2 regions of the Paenibacillus segetis genome follow, and region 2 is predicted to be linked to the other one. Evidence: riboswitches for the same ligand, from Rfam matches in the RefSeq annotation. Region 2 holds a riboswitch; the other holds the start of a gene.
What was found. A riboswitch is a leader RNA that binds a small molecule or an ion and turns the genes downstream of it on or off. The one in region 2 is predicted to bind glycine.

Region 1: it holds a riboswitch for glycine, as region 2 does, so the genes downstream of both, sdaAB (L-serine ammonia-lyase, iron-sulfur-dependent subunit beta) here and IEW05_RS16740 (amino acid permease) in region 2, are expected to answer to the same signal.

The regions. Positions count from the first base shown of each region.
Region 1 covers NZ_BMFT01000001.1:1,050,422-1,058,598, forward strand. The annotation lists gene IEW05_RS04560 (MFS transporter) at 1-1,002, shown strand, start outside; gene IEW05_RS04565 (VOC family protein) at 1,152-1,532, shown strand; glycine riboswitch at 1,647-1,763, shown strand; gene sdaAB (L-serine ammonia-lyase, iron-sulfur-dependent subunit beta) at 1,973-2,638, shown strand; gene sdaAA (L-serine ammonia-lyase, iron-sulfur-dependent, subunit alpha) at 2,652-3,539, shown strand; gene IEW05_RS04580 (hypothetical protein) at 3,656-4,213, shown strand; gene IEW05_RS04585 (hypothetical protein) at 4,337-4,864, shown strand; gene IEW05_RS04590 (DHHW family protein) at 4,861-6,015, opposite strand; gene IEW05_RS04595 (MBOAT family O-acyltransferase) at 6,064-7,449, opposite strand; gene IEW05_RS04600 (DUF4358 domain-containing protein) at 7,455-7,946, opposite strand.
Region 2 covers NZ_BMFT01000002.1:101,641-109,817, reverse strand. The annotation lists gene IEW05_RS16750 (metallophosphoesterase) at 15-785, shown strand; gene IEW05_RS16745 (S-layer homology domain-containing protein) at 842-2,620, opposite strand; gene IEW05_RS16740 (amino acid permease) at 2,806-4,155, opposite strand; glycine riboswitch at 4,290-4,369, opposite strand; gene IEW05_RS16735 (DNA alkylation repair protein) at 4,562-5,269, opposite strand; gene IEW05_RS16730 (sulfatase family protein) at 5,417-6,952, opposite strand; gene IEW05_RS16725 (AraC family transcriptional regulator) at 7,054-7,944, shown strand.

The DNA of each region.
Region 1 (8,177 bases), on a different contig from region 2:
CTCGGAAGTATTGCTGGTCCAAGCTTAGGTGGAATTATTATATCGTCACTCGGTTGGGAATATATATTTTGGGTGAATGTCCCCATTGGAATCATTGCCATTATGATGGGATGGAGATACCTTCCGAAAGATCAAGTTCGGGTAAAAGCAAAAATAGACGTACCAGGAAGTTCGCTGTTTGCCATATTTATTGTTACGTTGTTTGCTGGTCTGCTGCTTGGCCAACAATTGGGTTACGATAACATGTGGATTATTATTTCTCTGATTGCTGCTGCAATAACTTTAGCTTTATTCTTACGAGTAGAATTCGTTCGCTCTGAGCCGTTGCTTCAGCTGTCACTATTCAAGAACCCGTCGTTCTCAATCAGTATTCTTTGCGGATTTCTCGTGTTCACGGCAAACTTCTGTTTCAATATTATTGCACCATTCTATGCCCAGAATATGCTCGATTTGTCCCCGTTCCATGCGGGGTTCCTACTAATGCTTTTGCCAATTTGTATGGTCATTGTAGCTCCGCTTAGTGGAGCTTTATCTGACAAAATAGGATCTGAACTGCTGACCTTTGCGGGGCTCATTGTGATGGTCATTGCCCAATTCGGATTAGCTAATCTGCACGGGGGAAGCTCTTTGATTGTTGTAGGCATTTGGATTGCGATGCTAGGGATAGGCAGTGGGCTATTCCAATCACCGAACAATTCGCTCGTCATGTCTGAGGTTCCTCGTACCCAGCTTGGTTCGGCTGGAAGCGTGAACTCATTGGTACGGAATATTGGGATGGTCGTAGGGATTACCGTTGCAACCACGATTCTGTTCCATGTCATGAGCGGTGAGGTTGGTTATAGGGTAACTGGATTGATCCCTGATCGGCCAGATGTCTTCTTAACTGGTATGCGAGTGGTTTTCACAACTTCGGCATCGATCTGCTTAGTTGCAGGGTTGTTAACGGGCTGGCGTATGTATAAATCGCAGGCGGTTAAGCGGGCCGTTGCTAAAGAGGAATAATTGCCAATTTAATGAATCCATCAACTTAGTACGGAAGCCCTTGAAATTTTCAAGGGCTTCTATATATATGAAACTAATGCTTGACGGAAAAAGAATAAAATTGGATAATTCAGCATGGTACATATATCCTATAAAAGGAGTGTTCTATCGTGGAACATCAAAAAATTGCCACGTTTTTCATGTTTTCTGGACGGGCTGAGGAGGCTATGAATTTTTATACCTCTTTGTTTGACAATTCAGAAATAAATAAGGTGTTATATCATGAAGATGGAACCATATTACATGCTATCTTTACTTTAAATGGACAAACTTATATGTGTATTGATAGTAAAGAAGAACATAATTTCAACTTTACGCCGAGCATTTCATTGTTTATAACCTGCGAGACATCTGAAGAAATTGATAATCTTTATCTGAAGTTATCTCAAGAGGGTACGGTACTAATGCCAATATGTCCCACTCCCGTAAGTGAGAAATTTGCCTGGGTTAATGATAAATTCGGTATCTCGTGGCAATTAATGCTGCTCTAATGAGAATCACTCATGAGAATTTATAACCGGTTACTAATTTGAGTTAAAAAGCTAGGTATATTGACTGCTATGAATATTCTACATTAAGCTAAAAAGGTAAAACAGAATATGCGGATGAAGATGGTAGGGAGAGACCCTGAGCAAGATATATTCTCCGGGCACCGAAGGAGCAAGTCGGCAGCTAGTCAGCTGTTCGATTAAACTCTCAGGTAGAAGAACCGCCATTGGACGCGACTCTGGAGAGAGCACATAGCCACCAAAGGGGAACGCTGGTCTTAGGACTGCTTAAACTCTCAGGTACCCAGGACAGAGGATCGGGCATTATAGCCGGATCTCTGTCCTTTTTTGTGTTTACAAGTTAATTAATAAGAAATATGCATACGAACAGGTAGAGCATGACAAAGTAAAGCTAGAACGCTCACCTAAGAAGGGGATTCGTCATGAGGTTCAAAGATGTATTTTCTATTATCGGTCCAGTTATGGTTGGACCTTCAAGTTCACATACAGCTGGTGCGGTGCGCATCGGTCGTGTTGCACGGCAGTTGCTCGGATGTATGCCTGAGCAAGCTATCATCACTTTTTACGGTTCCTTTGCGGAGACGTATTCCGGCCACGGAACAGATCTAGCTATTATTGGAGGACTACTTGATTTCGACACAGATGATGAGCGAATTCAGAATGCCTTCACTGAGGCCGAGCAGTCCGGTCTGCACTTTGAGTTGCGGCAGAGTACTTTGATGAGTCCTCATCCCAATTTCGTTGAGATTACAGCGAGCGTAGGTGGTAGGGATATCACAGTTAGTGGGGCTTCAATTGGCGGTGGAAATATAAAGATACATTCCATAAATAGCTTCGCTGTTAGCTGCACAGGATATTATCCGACACTGGTGATCACTCACGACGACCAGGTTGGGATCCTGGCTTCTATTACGAGAGCGGTTAGTAGCGCTGGATTGAATATCGGTTTTATGAATGTAGATCGCAAAGAAAGAAATGGTTCCGCGATGACAGTCATCGAGTGTGATAAAAGGCCGGGGGATGAAGTTCTCGAAACCCTTTCTCTCCTGCCACATATTAGCCGAGTCTCTGTAATTGATCTCAACTAGAGGAGTTGTATATATGCGTTTTAGTACCCTTAAAGATATAGTGGAAATATGCCAGGTTGAATCGTTAACGATCGCAGAGCTCATGATCGCTGAACAGGCTAAAGAAACCGGGGAATCACCGGAGGAGATTGTGAATCAGATGACCGCCTATTATCAAGTGATGAAGGAAGCGGTTAGTAAAGGACTTGAGAGTAATACTTCCTCTCGAAGTGGGCTTGTAGGTGGGGACGGTCGAAAGGTTAACGAACTCATCACTTCTTTTGAACCGTCTGTTGGTGTTTGGGCTGCTAAAGCGATGGCGTATGCTCTCGCAGTGTCTGAGGTTAACGCTTCGATGGGTCGCATTGTGGCTACACCAACAGCAGGTTCCTGTGGGATCATTCCCGGCGTCTTTGTTAGCGCTCAAGAGCGATTCGGATGGGAGGATGAGAAGCTCGTTCATGGGCTGTTTAGTTCGGGAGCGATTGGATACGTTATCGCCAACAATTCTTTCATTTCAGGTGCAGAGGGCGGCTGTCAGGCTGAGGTTGGTTCTGCCATCGGGATGGCGGCAGGAGCACTTGTAGAACTTCGTGGAGGAACTCCTGAGCAAGCGGTTCATGCCGTTGGTCTTGCGCTCAAGAATACGCTGGGTCTAATATGCGATCCTGTTGCCGGGCTCGTTGAAGTACCATGTATTGTTCGTAATGGTCTTGGCGCAGTGAATGCATTAGCGGCTGCGGATATGGCTCTTGCCGGCGTTCGAAGTGTCATTCCCTCGGACGAAGTGATAGGTGTTATGTTAGAGGTTGGTTCGAAAATGCCGGGAGAACATCGCGAAACGGCACTTGGTGGATTAGCTCAAACTCCAACCGGACGCAAGTTGACGGAGCAGATCAAAGCGACTAAATCACCATCTTAAATGATCCTTAGGAAACATGGTTTAAGGATTGAAGATGTGGTTAATCCTATCTATCAATGTAATAGTATTTTTCAGTTAGAGATAATTTAACGATTAAACTTAATGGAGGTAACACGATGACACATAAAAGCAACATACAGCGACGATTTCATGCTACACTCCTTCTTTTTACTTGCCTATTCATTCTGCTAAGTGGTTGTTCGAAGGCACAAACTGAATCACAGAACTCAATTCCTCCAGTAGAAACCCCAGCACCAACAGAATCGAATACGAATACTACAACAGAACAACCGAATTCTCAAACAGAATCTAATGTAGCGGATTCAGAAGGAATCCCCGCAGATGTGAAAGTTAAAAAGGTACTTGTGGATACTACAATAAAAAAAGATTATCACAAAAAGGTTGAGCTCCTTACAGACGGTGGTAAACGTGTAACCATTACCGATCCTAAAGGTGAAATTGTCTTGCGGCAACTTGAATATGATGGAATCATTCAAGCGGTTAATGGGAATCAAGTTACCGTCCAAGTGGAACATGGGGGGCAACAAACCTTAACCATTCCGAGTCATATCGTCATTGAAGATGAAGACAACTTAGGACTGAACAAAGGTGTTGAAATCGAATGGACGGTAGATACGGATGGTCAAATCCAAAGTGTGGAATTGGATGATTAAGTAAGATATAAATAGAATTTAGACTATCTCAAGGGCGACCCTCGGGTCGCCTTTTGTCTTTTCTAGTGTATAATTATGGAAAATATCTCTTAACTGACATTCTTTGAATAGGGGAGGGAACTGATGAGTAAAAAATATTATATATTTATTGCGATCATTACTTTATGCTCAATCATGTTAGATGCTTGTTCGTATAGAGAAGAAATTAAGAACACGAGTAATGTTACTACACAAGTTTCTACAGCTACTAACATAGCCCTTAAATATAAATTGAAGGAGCTTGAAGCAGCTCCACCGGACAACGCTAAAGAGATTAACCCAGAGCAAATCGCGAAGAGGGAAAAGTCGATTAAGTCTCTAACAACAAAAGAGTTTTTCGATAAACAATCTGCTGATCATGTCTACGAATGGGCTTTGAGAGCAGCATTAATCAAACAAAGTGACCTGAAAATTACTTATATTTCATTTAGAAGATCAAATGTTACTGAAGATAGCAGTGAGCTTACTTATGAGGCCACTCTTCGTTTTGGGGAAGAAAAATTAACCCTGAATGGAACGATGACTCTTTTAAAAGAAGGCGGCTCTTGGAAAGTAAATGATGATCAATATAACGCTGATGATATTTTAGAAATAATAAATACAAATGACTAACGGGCTAATTTCAACAATTCTTGATTATCAACAAAAGTCGTTGTATTAAACAGTAGTAATACATCCTCAATCCCATTCTCGGTCATGTAAGTACCAATATCGCCGTTGTAATACCGTAGATCGATAACGTGAATTTCCGGCACTTGAAGGGCTAGAAATGGAAGCACGCTATGCGCATAAGAATCTTTGATGACTAACAGCTTCTGCTGTTCTATGTCCTCTGGCTTAATATCGCTTGTTATGGTCATGAGGGCATGGACTCCACCAAGAAAATAAGAGTATTTATCTTTCTTCTCCAAATAACTGGGGTCGTATAGACTAGATATGGTTTCATTTGTATCCGCGATATACATCTTTGAAGAGGTAGGCCATTTCGGTACATAAACTTGGATGGAATCTGGGTCTAATCTATTGAATTGGCTCCGTGTATGATAGCTCCCTAGAAAAGAATCGGTGATCGTTTTAATCGTAAACTCCGATTTGTCCTTTACCGTCCAGCCCACGTTCTCCGCATAGGCTTGATAAGCTAAGTAAGCACCATAAGTCGTCCAATGATGGTCTGTGCGGTAGAAGATGGGTATCTGTTCATGAGCAGCAGGACGCAAGAAATCAAACCCATCCATGAAAGATAGGTTGACGCCTAACTGTAACTGATCAGCAACATACTCGTTCACCTTCACCTGCGGAAAAGTAGGGGCAAGCCAAGGTAGCCGTTCTGGATATACCCCAATCGACGTAGGAGCAAGCATAAACGTTATGTTGGCCTTGGGATGATTAGCCGCAAACTTATTAATAGCCCCCGTATATTTCTGTATTGCTTCAAAATTTGGTTTACCAAACTTCTCGAATAAATAACCGTCATGACCTTTGTAAATCCCATTGTTCTCTTGTTGTAGACGCAACTGTTCTATGCTTGATTTTAATGAAACCCATGAATCTCGAAAAGGGAAATGATCGGTTATGTAGCCTTCGGTCTGTTCGGAAAATGTCTTGGACCAAAGGTTATCCCACGTGAACTGTGGTACTTTCTGTAGTGGACGATTCTCTGTGTCCGAGAAATACGACTTAGGTAGAAGCAGGAATAAGAAAGACATGACGAATAGAATAGCGACAAATCCAGCGATGTACAATTGATCTACGCGTTTCTTCATCTCATTCATACTCCTTTAATAGTGTGTTCAAAAAGTACCTCTTAGGTTTTAAAATCGGAAGTATAGGAAAGGATTAAAGGTTGCATCAACCAAGTAAGCGATTGACAGTACGAATAACACGGCATGCCAAACAAGCTGAAGATAAGGCCTAGTCTCCATACGTGATCCTATCCGGTTAGAACAAGAAGCAATGACCAGTACAACGAGCAATATTAAGTTCGTGTACCAAAGATAACCTGTCTCTGCATCCCATAAAGGTTGTCCATTTAGCCCTAACATGGCGGTAAAATAACTCAACATGGCGGGAAGCTCATCAAATGCGAAGAGTACCCAGCCGATCAAGATAAGAAGTATTGCATAACTATGTCTGATCCACCGTGGCATACGTTGAAGAAACTTCAGTCCTACCCACTTTTCAAATATTAGAATAATGCCAAAGTACAACCCCCAAAAGAGGAAGTTCCAACTTGCTCCATGCCAAATCCCCGTCAGCATCCATACGATCAGAATATTTCGCAGCTGTTTGCCAAATCCATGACGATTACCACCTAACGGTATATAGACATAGTCGCGGAACCAGGTGCTTAATGAAATATGCCAACGCCGCCAAAAATCAGTGATGCTCTGTGCCATATAGGGCTTATTAAAGTTCTCATTAAACCGAAATCCAAACATTAACCCAAGACCTATAGCCATGTCTGAATAACCACTGAAATCAAAATAAATTTGGAATGCAAAGGCGATAATACCGAGCCATGCAGTGAGAACAGTTAGTGTATCTGGGCTTGAGTTAGTGATCGTATTCCATAGCAATCCAATATTGTTCGCTAGCAATACCTTCTTCGCTAATCCAATCGTAAAACGCCGTACTCCTTCTGCAAACATCTCCCTGCTTACCGTTCGATGGCGTAATTGCTCAGCAATTGTGGAATATTGCACGATAGGGCCAGCTACTAATTGTGGGAAAAGGGCTACAAAGGTACCGAAATCGATCCAGTTCCGCTGGGCTTTAGCGGTTCTTCTATACACATCGATGATATAGGACATAGATTGAAACGTATAAAAAGATATCCCGATCGGCAAAGGTAACTCAGTTAACGGAATGTGTGTATCGAAGAGTGCGTTGATATTTCCGATAAGAAAGTCTGCATATTTGAAATAGGACAGCAAGCTCAAATTAACGATGACGGATACAACAACAATCCCTTTTCGCTTGTTATCACTGAGCTTTGGTCTCTCTAGAAGCAGACCAAAGCTGTAATCAGTGATGGTGGAGAGCAACATGATGACGATATATACAGGTTCTCCCCAAGCGTAAAATACGAGGCTGGCAGCGAATAAGATCAAATTCTTCATTCGCCACGGTGAGCCATAATATAATGCCAATACGGCAGGCAAGAACAAGAATAAGAATATTAGGCTACTGAAGACCATAACGATTATTTCTTAACGAAGAAAGTTTCGAATTCTTGCATGATTTTATCGGCTTCTTCGGAGATAACGAAGATAACGTATTTCCCTTTTGTTACTAGTTTATAGTTCTTGGCATTTTCGTATTGGTCAGGTAGATAAGTTTCGAATTGCTTCTGAATATCAGTTGCCCGTTGTTTGACAGCAGTTTCTACGGCCGGGGTGTCTTTGACATCTTTGACCTTGAGAAGAGCAATTTCATTTGTTTTCACATTCATCATCGGCATCATAATGGTATATTCCTCAAGTAAAGCAGGATCCAAGTGGTAGAGGTCACTGACCATATCCGGTGATAATTCCATTAAGGAAGGTTGCTCAACTTTTGAAAGTACAGTGTCGGTCATTTCCTTTGTTGTTTGGGTTGGTTCGACAGCCTCTTCTTTGTTGCTTGTACTACCGCATGCGGTTAGCATGATTCCAAGTACAACGACCATTATCATTAAAAGATTCTTTTTGCTCATGTTAGTTCATTCTCCTCGTCGTGTTTTATTGTGTTCAGATAGCAAAGACGGTACGGAAACTGTTAATGTTGCACGAAGACCAGTGGGAAAATAAGTATGCTTCTTATCATCTGCGGAAAACTATACAAAAATACAAAAAACGAGCCTGATACGATGATGTATCAGAGCTCGTTTGTTTAGTATTAGACCTCGGTTTCTGGGGGATTAATATAGTGATCAAGAATAGTAGCT
Region 2 (8,177 bases):
GAAGGACTTACTCCATGATCTTGTTAATTATTCTGTTTATCGCTGCGGTCATCTATTTCTTTTTGATCTTCCCGACCCAATGGCTTAAAGTGGAACGAGTCCGCTACTCTTGTGGGATTGGAGCCCGAGTTCTGCAGATTAGTGACCTACATGTGGAGAAACTCCGAATCAGTCCCAGTAGATTAACCCGTGTGATTATAAATGAAGCCCCTGATTATGTCGTTCTCACCGGGGACTTCACGCAAAAATCCCGATATTTATCCAAGGTGCAACGTTATGCTCATGCGATTGTAAAGCCCGGCATTCCTGTTGTTGCTGTACTGGGCAATCATGATCATCGCCTAAAATCTACTGCTTTCCATCAGCTGATCCACATTCTTGAAAGCATGGGTATACAAGTCCTTATTAATCAGTCTATATCAGTTGATAACTTTCAAATTGTTGGCATCGATGACTTTGGTAGCAACAAAAGCAAGGTTGATCAAGCATTCGCAAACGTCGATCCAAGCAAACCGATCCTAGTCCTCACTCATAACCCCAATCTTGTTCTATCTATGAACCGAAAATATACGTATTTGATGGCAGGTCATATTCATGGTATGCAGTTTAACGTGCCTTTTTTGTTCCCATTCATAGATAAAGGCAGGCTCGCGGCAGACGGTATTATCAAGGGAATGCATACAGGCACCCATGGCCAGTTCTATATCTCGAAAGGGATTGGTCAGGCCGGTCCCAATGCCAGGTTCCTTATTCGCAGTGAAGTTACGCTGCATGAACTCGATTGATGGTTAAATTAACTTTTGAACGCAAAAAGACCGCAGGTTACCTGCGGTCTAATTCGCTATTCAGAGACAAGAATAATATAGACAACTACGTTCGAACGGATATTTCCCTGCAATGTTGGGTCATGCGCCACAATGACCGAATAGAGTCGAGTACTCGCGGTAAACGAACCTTCAATATTTACTGTACCGTCTTCCAAATTATTCGTTCCGAGCTTGCCCTGATTAATAATATAATCAGCAGAAGGAGCCTCTGCAAACTGATCCGTCGTTAAGTAGTAGAAGTCATACTCACTTCCGCTATAATCCGGTGAGACCGTAATTGAACCGGAGTTCTCGATAGGTGTGCCTATGCTCGTAAAATCTTCGATGATGGGATCCGTACGATAAAAGGTTAACTTGGTAACTTGACTATCCAAATTTCCCTGAGTAGCAACTATGTAGAGATAATAAGCTTTGCTGGGAACTATGTCCTTGTCGATATGGATATCTCTATCAGCTTGTTTATTTGACTTTATCTCTTCGACGCTTGGGGAATCTGAAAGTTCCTCGGTAAGCATGTAATATAACGTATCGAATCCACCTGGATTCACACTTACATGGATCGTGTCGCTATCTTCTCCATTCCATCTTTTTGTCTCCCCTGCGTTAAAAGTAATCGTAGGCGCTGTGGTTGGTGTCGGTGTCGGTGTCGGTGTCGGTGTCGGTGTCGGTGTTGGTGTTGGTGTTGGTGTTGGTGTTGGTGTTGGTGTTGGTGTTGGTGTTGGCGTTGGCGTTGGTGTCGGTGTTGGCGTCGATGGTGTTGGTGTCGATGGTGTTGATGTCGAAGGCGTAGATGTTGAAGGCGCAGATGTAACCACTGGCGGTGTCACCGGAGGTTCAGTTATCTTAACCGGTATGGATTTATTCTCCTCATTTTTAACCGCGTTACCGAATAATGACTTTAAACCATCTGCTACAATAGTCGGTGCTTTTGATGAATCGAGTTTAAAACCTTGATGTAACGTGATTATGATCGTCTTCTTGTCCTCGGACAGCATGTAACTGTCTAACTTCGGATCAAGCGGCACACCGTTAATGGTAATTTTGGATAGATCAATGGAACTCCCATCGATTCCTACCGACAGAGTTAGTTCCAACTTGTTCCCCGCTTTGAAGTCCGCTCCGGAAACTTCAAGAGGTCTGGTCGCTTCTAACGTTTTGGCGCTTTCGAAGGCTCCGGTAGCTAGTAATTGACGGGTCGCTTCTTCTTTACCGCCGAAAGTACCGTCCGAAGAATTATTTAGCAACTTTAGCTCAAGTGCCAATTGGACGTAACCCTTCGCCCAATCAGAGACAGTATTATCGCTAACACTTGGAGCCGACGGTACCCCTGCACTCTGGCCTAAAACCCGAACTAGAAATGTAGCTAATTGCTCCTTCGTTACGCTTCCAGCTGGGTTGAAACTCCCGGAGCCTACGCCGTCCGTAATTCCCGCTGTCTTAAGCGCTTCGATATAAGGCAGTGCATAACCGTTAGCGGGATCATCTGACGTTACGTCACTGAAAGACGATGTAGTTAGATTAGGGTTGACATTCAGACCAGCAATAAGCGCTGCTACCTTCGCGAATTGGGCTCGATTCATTTCATCTTTCAGCCCAAAACTAGTATCAGAGACTCCATTGAAAATACCTGCTGAAATCATGGCATCAAACTTTGCCTTTGTAGCTGCATCCAAATCCTTTAAATCGGTAAAATCGGCCGATGTCTGCGCTTCACTCACACCGCTGCCAATGGTTACTGCGGACGTCAAACCAACCGTCAGCGCCGTAAACAAAATCCAAATCTTTTTGTTCATAATTAACCACCTTTCCAAACTATAATTTTAAATTATTAATAATTTAATAGTAATATTTTAACAGAAAATTAAATATAAAACTCTATTAAATTTTAATAGATCCTGAATACAAAAAAAACCTCCTCGATCCTTTTTCGAGGAGGGTCTTGTCACGTTATCTAGAACAATAGAGCTTACCGATCTTGTTAGTTGCCTCTCTTCCTTCTATTGGAATAATGCAAAACAAATAATAGAATAAACCATAGGGGCGTTAACAATAAGGCCGGACGTGTCTCTTCAGCAAACAGCATAATAATGAGGATGATAGCAAACAAAGCTAGGACAACATAATTAATAAATGGAGTAAATGGTGCTTTAAATTTTGATTTTTCATGTAATTGCGGCTGAGTTTTCTTATATTTTATATGGCAAATGAGAACCACACCCCACACCCAAATAAAGCAAATGGCACTAATCGTTGTCACGATCCCAAAAGCTTGTTCCGGAATAAACTTACTCAAAAGAGCTCCCACAGATAGGACAAGTGTGGAGATCAACAACCCGTTTCTTGGTACATGATTTTTATTCAATTTTGCAAATTGGGACGGAGCCTGGTCATTCTTACCTAAGTTATATAGAATTCGACTTGTTGAGAACATTCCGCTGTTACAAGCAGAAGCAGCTGAAGTTAATACGACAAAGTTAATAATGCCCGCGGCGATCGGAATCCCCACTAAAGCAAAAGTTTTAACAAAAGGACTTTCTGCCGGACTTAGCTCCGTCCAAGGGTTAATGCATAATAGAGCAATAATTGCTCCAACGTAGAAGAATAGAATTCGTAAAGGAATTTTATTAATGGCCGATGGGATATTCTTCTCTGGATCCGATGTCTCTGCTGCAGACACACCTACTAATTCCACACCGACAAATGCAAACACAACCATTTGGAACGAAAGTAAGAAACCTGTTATCCCGTTTGGAAACATTCCTCCATGGCCCCAAATATTCTTGACCGTTACCGTTCCTGCATCTGTTTTGAATCCTATCACCAATAAAATAATCCCAATGGCAATTAATGCGAGAATAGTGACCACCTTAATTAAGGCAAACCAAAACTCCAATTCCCCAAAATTTTTGACAGTTAACAGATTGAGTCCTAATAAAATGACTAAGCAGAGAACTTCAGGTATCCATTGCGGAATATCGAACCAATATTGTACATATATCCCGACAGCAATAATATCAGCCATAGCCGTCATAATCCAACAGAACCAATAGGTCCAGCCAGTGACAAACGCTGCTCGTGGTCCAAGATAATCTTCAGCAATATCTGTAAAAGATTGATACCCTGCTTTAGACAACAGGAGTTCTCCTAACGCCCTCATTACAAAGAAAATGGCGATCCCGACGATTAGGTAAGCAAAAATGATAGAGGGCCCTGCTAGTTGTATTGCTTTACCGGAACCTAAAAATAGTCCAGTACCAATGGTTCCACCAATTGCAATGAGTTGAACATGCCGATTTTCTAATTCCCGCTTTAATTCTTGTTGTGCCATACCTGTTCCCCCTTAATGAATACGATAAATTGGTACAAAAAAAAGAGATCGGATGTCATCCAATCTCTTTGGTTCATAAGAATATGAAATAATATTTATCCCGCTAATAACGATTAGCATGATAAATACAAATTCAGTACTCTTCTGTCCTTTTGCCTGAGATTGTGAACCCTTCGGCGCTGCGGAATCCCGCAGTCTCTCCAGAAGCTGCTCCTGCTATAGTGTGATCCATAGCAATCATAGCTTGTGAAATATGAAATTATGAATTAAGTGTTGCTGTTCTAATATCTAAACATATTACTTGCGATGTGATGATTTAATCAGTGATAAAAGTCTCACTGTATTTTTTGTGATAATTCTATGTTAATAAAAAAACCGACAAATGAACATGGAAATATATTCATGACTAACACCTTACATGTTTCCGTTTGAAGCCGAGTTGCCCTTTATCCTCTGCCTTTTGAATATTAACTAAAGCGTTTAAGAACTTGCTTTTTGCGCTACCGTGACTGACTTCCACTGGACAAACTTCCTTTGCGATCTCCACCGCCATATCATGAAGCGGCAGATAGGATACTCCCACAGTATACAAGAAATTGTTCATCGAATATTTCGTACGTTCAGGGGCATCGTGAATTGTATTTTTTACAATCTCCAACATGTTAGCAATTTTCTCTTCGGAAAATTCACGGTCCGGGCGATTGCCGAGCAGCCAGCAGTAACAACTCCAACCTGCCGACATCCTCAGCTCTATATCGCTTGCAATCCAATTATCCGCGACTTCTTGCGCAATATCACTTTCTGCCAATGTTACTGCTACTACAAAATCCGATAGCATATAGAAATAGGCTCCATCGATCCACCGTTCAAAGTCCGCTTCCGTCATCGCTTTCGGTTCGGCAATCACCCCGGCAAAGTACATCGCGTCATAGTTCCCCGTAGCATAAAGCTGCTCAGCCAATGGTTGATTGAGTTTTATTTTTCTGAAGATGGGCTTCATCTGGCCTGTGGCCACGCCAAAAAGTGGTTCGTGTGCGCCGTTGGACAGGTATATCTTCTTGGTTCGTTCCTTGCCAAGAGCTTCAAGCTCTTGCATAACCATTTCTAGATTCATCATTTGCACTTCCCTTTAATGGTTGTCGTTTGTAATTAAGCCCGTCTTTATTTGAATCTTAGCACACTATAAAGACTCATGCACATTGAGTGCATGAGCCTTTATTATAGACAGGTTACTCTTATGACTCCTCGAACCGCTTCCCCGTTAAGCTCCTGATATGCGAGGCATCGCCATCGGTTCCTTTCCCAGCTCAGCCCATATGTATTTGAGCAGCAGTTCAGATTTCAAGCTGGCGCTAGCAGGATCATTCCATAGGTTTCGTAATTCCTTTGGATCCTCCTGCAAATCGAATAGCTCCCCGTAGGTCTGATTGTAGTACACCGTTATTTTGTATCTCGCGTCAACGTACGTCTTCTGGTGAATGGTCGTTGGCTCATGGCGAAATTCACAGATAGCATGATCACGAGCGTTAGATTTACTCCCCAGCCATACTTCCTTCTGATCGACTCCGGTCATGGCACATGGGATCGGAAGATCGGAGAATGACAAGAAGGTTGGCGCCAGGTCTACGAGTGACTGTATCGCTTCAGATGTGCGACCGGATGGAACCTGTCCCGGGTAACGCACGATAAACGGCAGCTTCATCAGATCCTCGTAATGGAACCCTCCCTTAGCCTGCAAGCCGTGCTGACCGAAGAAATGACCATGATCCGTCGTAAATACGACAATCGTGTTGTCAGCCAAACCTAGCTCGTCTAGCTTGTCAAGAATTTGTCCAATATATTTGTCCATCATGCTGATCATACCGTAATAAACAGCAACAAGCTTCTTCCGGTCGTAATCGGTCAGTCTTTTGCGCTCTCCATAATGGTAGTAATGATGCGAGCGATAACCGTGAATGCCTTCCCCCGTTTCACTCCAAGCAGAGAAATCAGGATTCTCCTCCTGCGTCATGCCAAAGTGTGGCGGGTTCTGTTCATGCTCACCCGGCACAATGGATGGAATCGTCAGCTGATCCGGATCGTACATCGTATCCCATGGCTCAGGTACTAAATATTCCGGATGAGGATCGAAAAAGCTTGCCCAATGGAAAAAGCTCTCTCCGTTCTTCGCATACTCTTCCAGCTTATCGTTGGTACGTTCGGCAATCCAGGTATTGTAGTGATATTGCTCCGGGATCGGCCACTTGTAGGTAATCGATCGGTCCATGTTACCGGTAGGAGGAAGGAAATAGTCTCGCCAATTACTGCAGCCCTTTTCTTCCATCCACAAGGCATAATGCTGGCCGACATGGGCTTCGTTCGTGTGATTTCGCGTAATCTCTATATGCTCGAATCCGTAGAACGGGCCGTTAAAGTTTCTCCAGAAATCAAGATCCTGCAGGACCGGGTACGCTTCCAATGAAGGATATCCCTCGGCCGACCGCAGCGGCTGGAGATGGGCTTTACCGACAAGTGAGGTTTTGTAGCCGTTCTGCTGAAAATCTTCACCAACCGTGTGACGATCTTCGAGTAGCTTTGTCCCTAGCGTCCAAGCACCGTGCTGGCTTGGGTATAGACCGGTTATGATCGAGGCGCGGCTCGGAGTGCAAGTCGGATTTGGGCAATAAGCTCGGCTAAAGGTCGTGCCTTCCTTAACTAGACGATCCAGATTGGGCGTATGTATCTCTTCGTTGAAGGCTCCGATTGTATCCCAATGCTGTTGATCGCTCGTAATGAGTAGGATATTCGGTTTGTTCATATTGTTCGCCTCCCTTTTCCCTAGTATAAGCTTGCAGGTAGCGAAATTGAATGGCTTCATGTATGATTTGTTTAACGATTTGTTCGTTCAGGAGAGGACGTATGAACATGGAGAACGGAAATATGAAGGAATACGAATATGAATATGCAGAGTATTTATATGCGACTTCTCCCTTATCTGAGAAGGAAGAATCCATTCGAATTGTTCGGGGTGGCCTCAGCAATGGTAAGGAAAACTATCGTACAGGTCCAAAAAGAATCGAATGCTTTAGTATTCATTTTGTTCGTCAAGGGAGTTTAATTTTAGAATTCAAAGACCAGTGTCTGAGCCTAGAAGAAGGAGATTTGTTTTGCCTATATCCTAACGTTTCCTACACATATTACCGGCCGCAAGAAGACCGTGAGTCTCTCAAATTATGTTGGTTAGCTGTCGATGGTACGGAAGCAGAATCGTTGCTGAAAATGGCCGGTTTACGTCCGGATCGTCCGGTCTTACGGGGAGGCTGGAGCGGACCAGTCGTGGAGCAATTGGGAGCGATTTACGAGATGCTGCAAATGCGGCGGTTCATGACGATCGACGGACATCTGGAGCTAAAGGCGCGCTTGTACCAGCTGTTCGCAACGTTGATCCGGCAGTTTGGCGAACCAGAAACCGTACAACCTACCGGTTCGGTCCGGGCATGGGCCGAGTATATCGAACGCCACGCCTCGGAGGGAATTACGGTTCAACAGGTGGCACGTATGGCAGGGCATAACCGGACCTATTTCTCGACCGTATTCGCCAAGACCTTTGGTATGCCTCCAGCGGAATACATGTACAAGGTTCGGATGAACCGCGCAAAGGAGCTGCTGATCGGCACCGATGCTTCGATTACGGAAGTGGCTTATTCGCTAGGCTATCCAAATCTGTATACTTTTTCTCGGGCGTTTACCAAATTTTTAGCCATATCGCCGTCCGAATACCGCCGCAGGTACCGAGAAGAGCCTCTATAGACTACAGTATTCTAAGAGCTTCAAGCCTACGTGACGTTTAAATGTTTCGGAGAAATGTTTAAGTTAGCTAACTATGCAGCCGACCTTTTCAGTGCCGCGAAAAAAAATATGCGTAAATCCAAAAATTTTTCTTGTGCATTAACCCCTACCCTGCTATTATGAAGGAGCATAAATTTTGGAAAGCTAATATTTAAAATATCTAGGATCTTTCCAAGCAGATAATCTTTGACCAC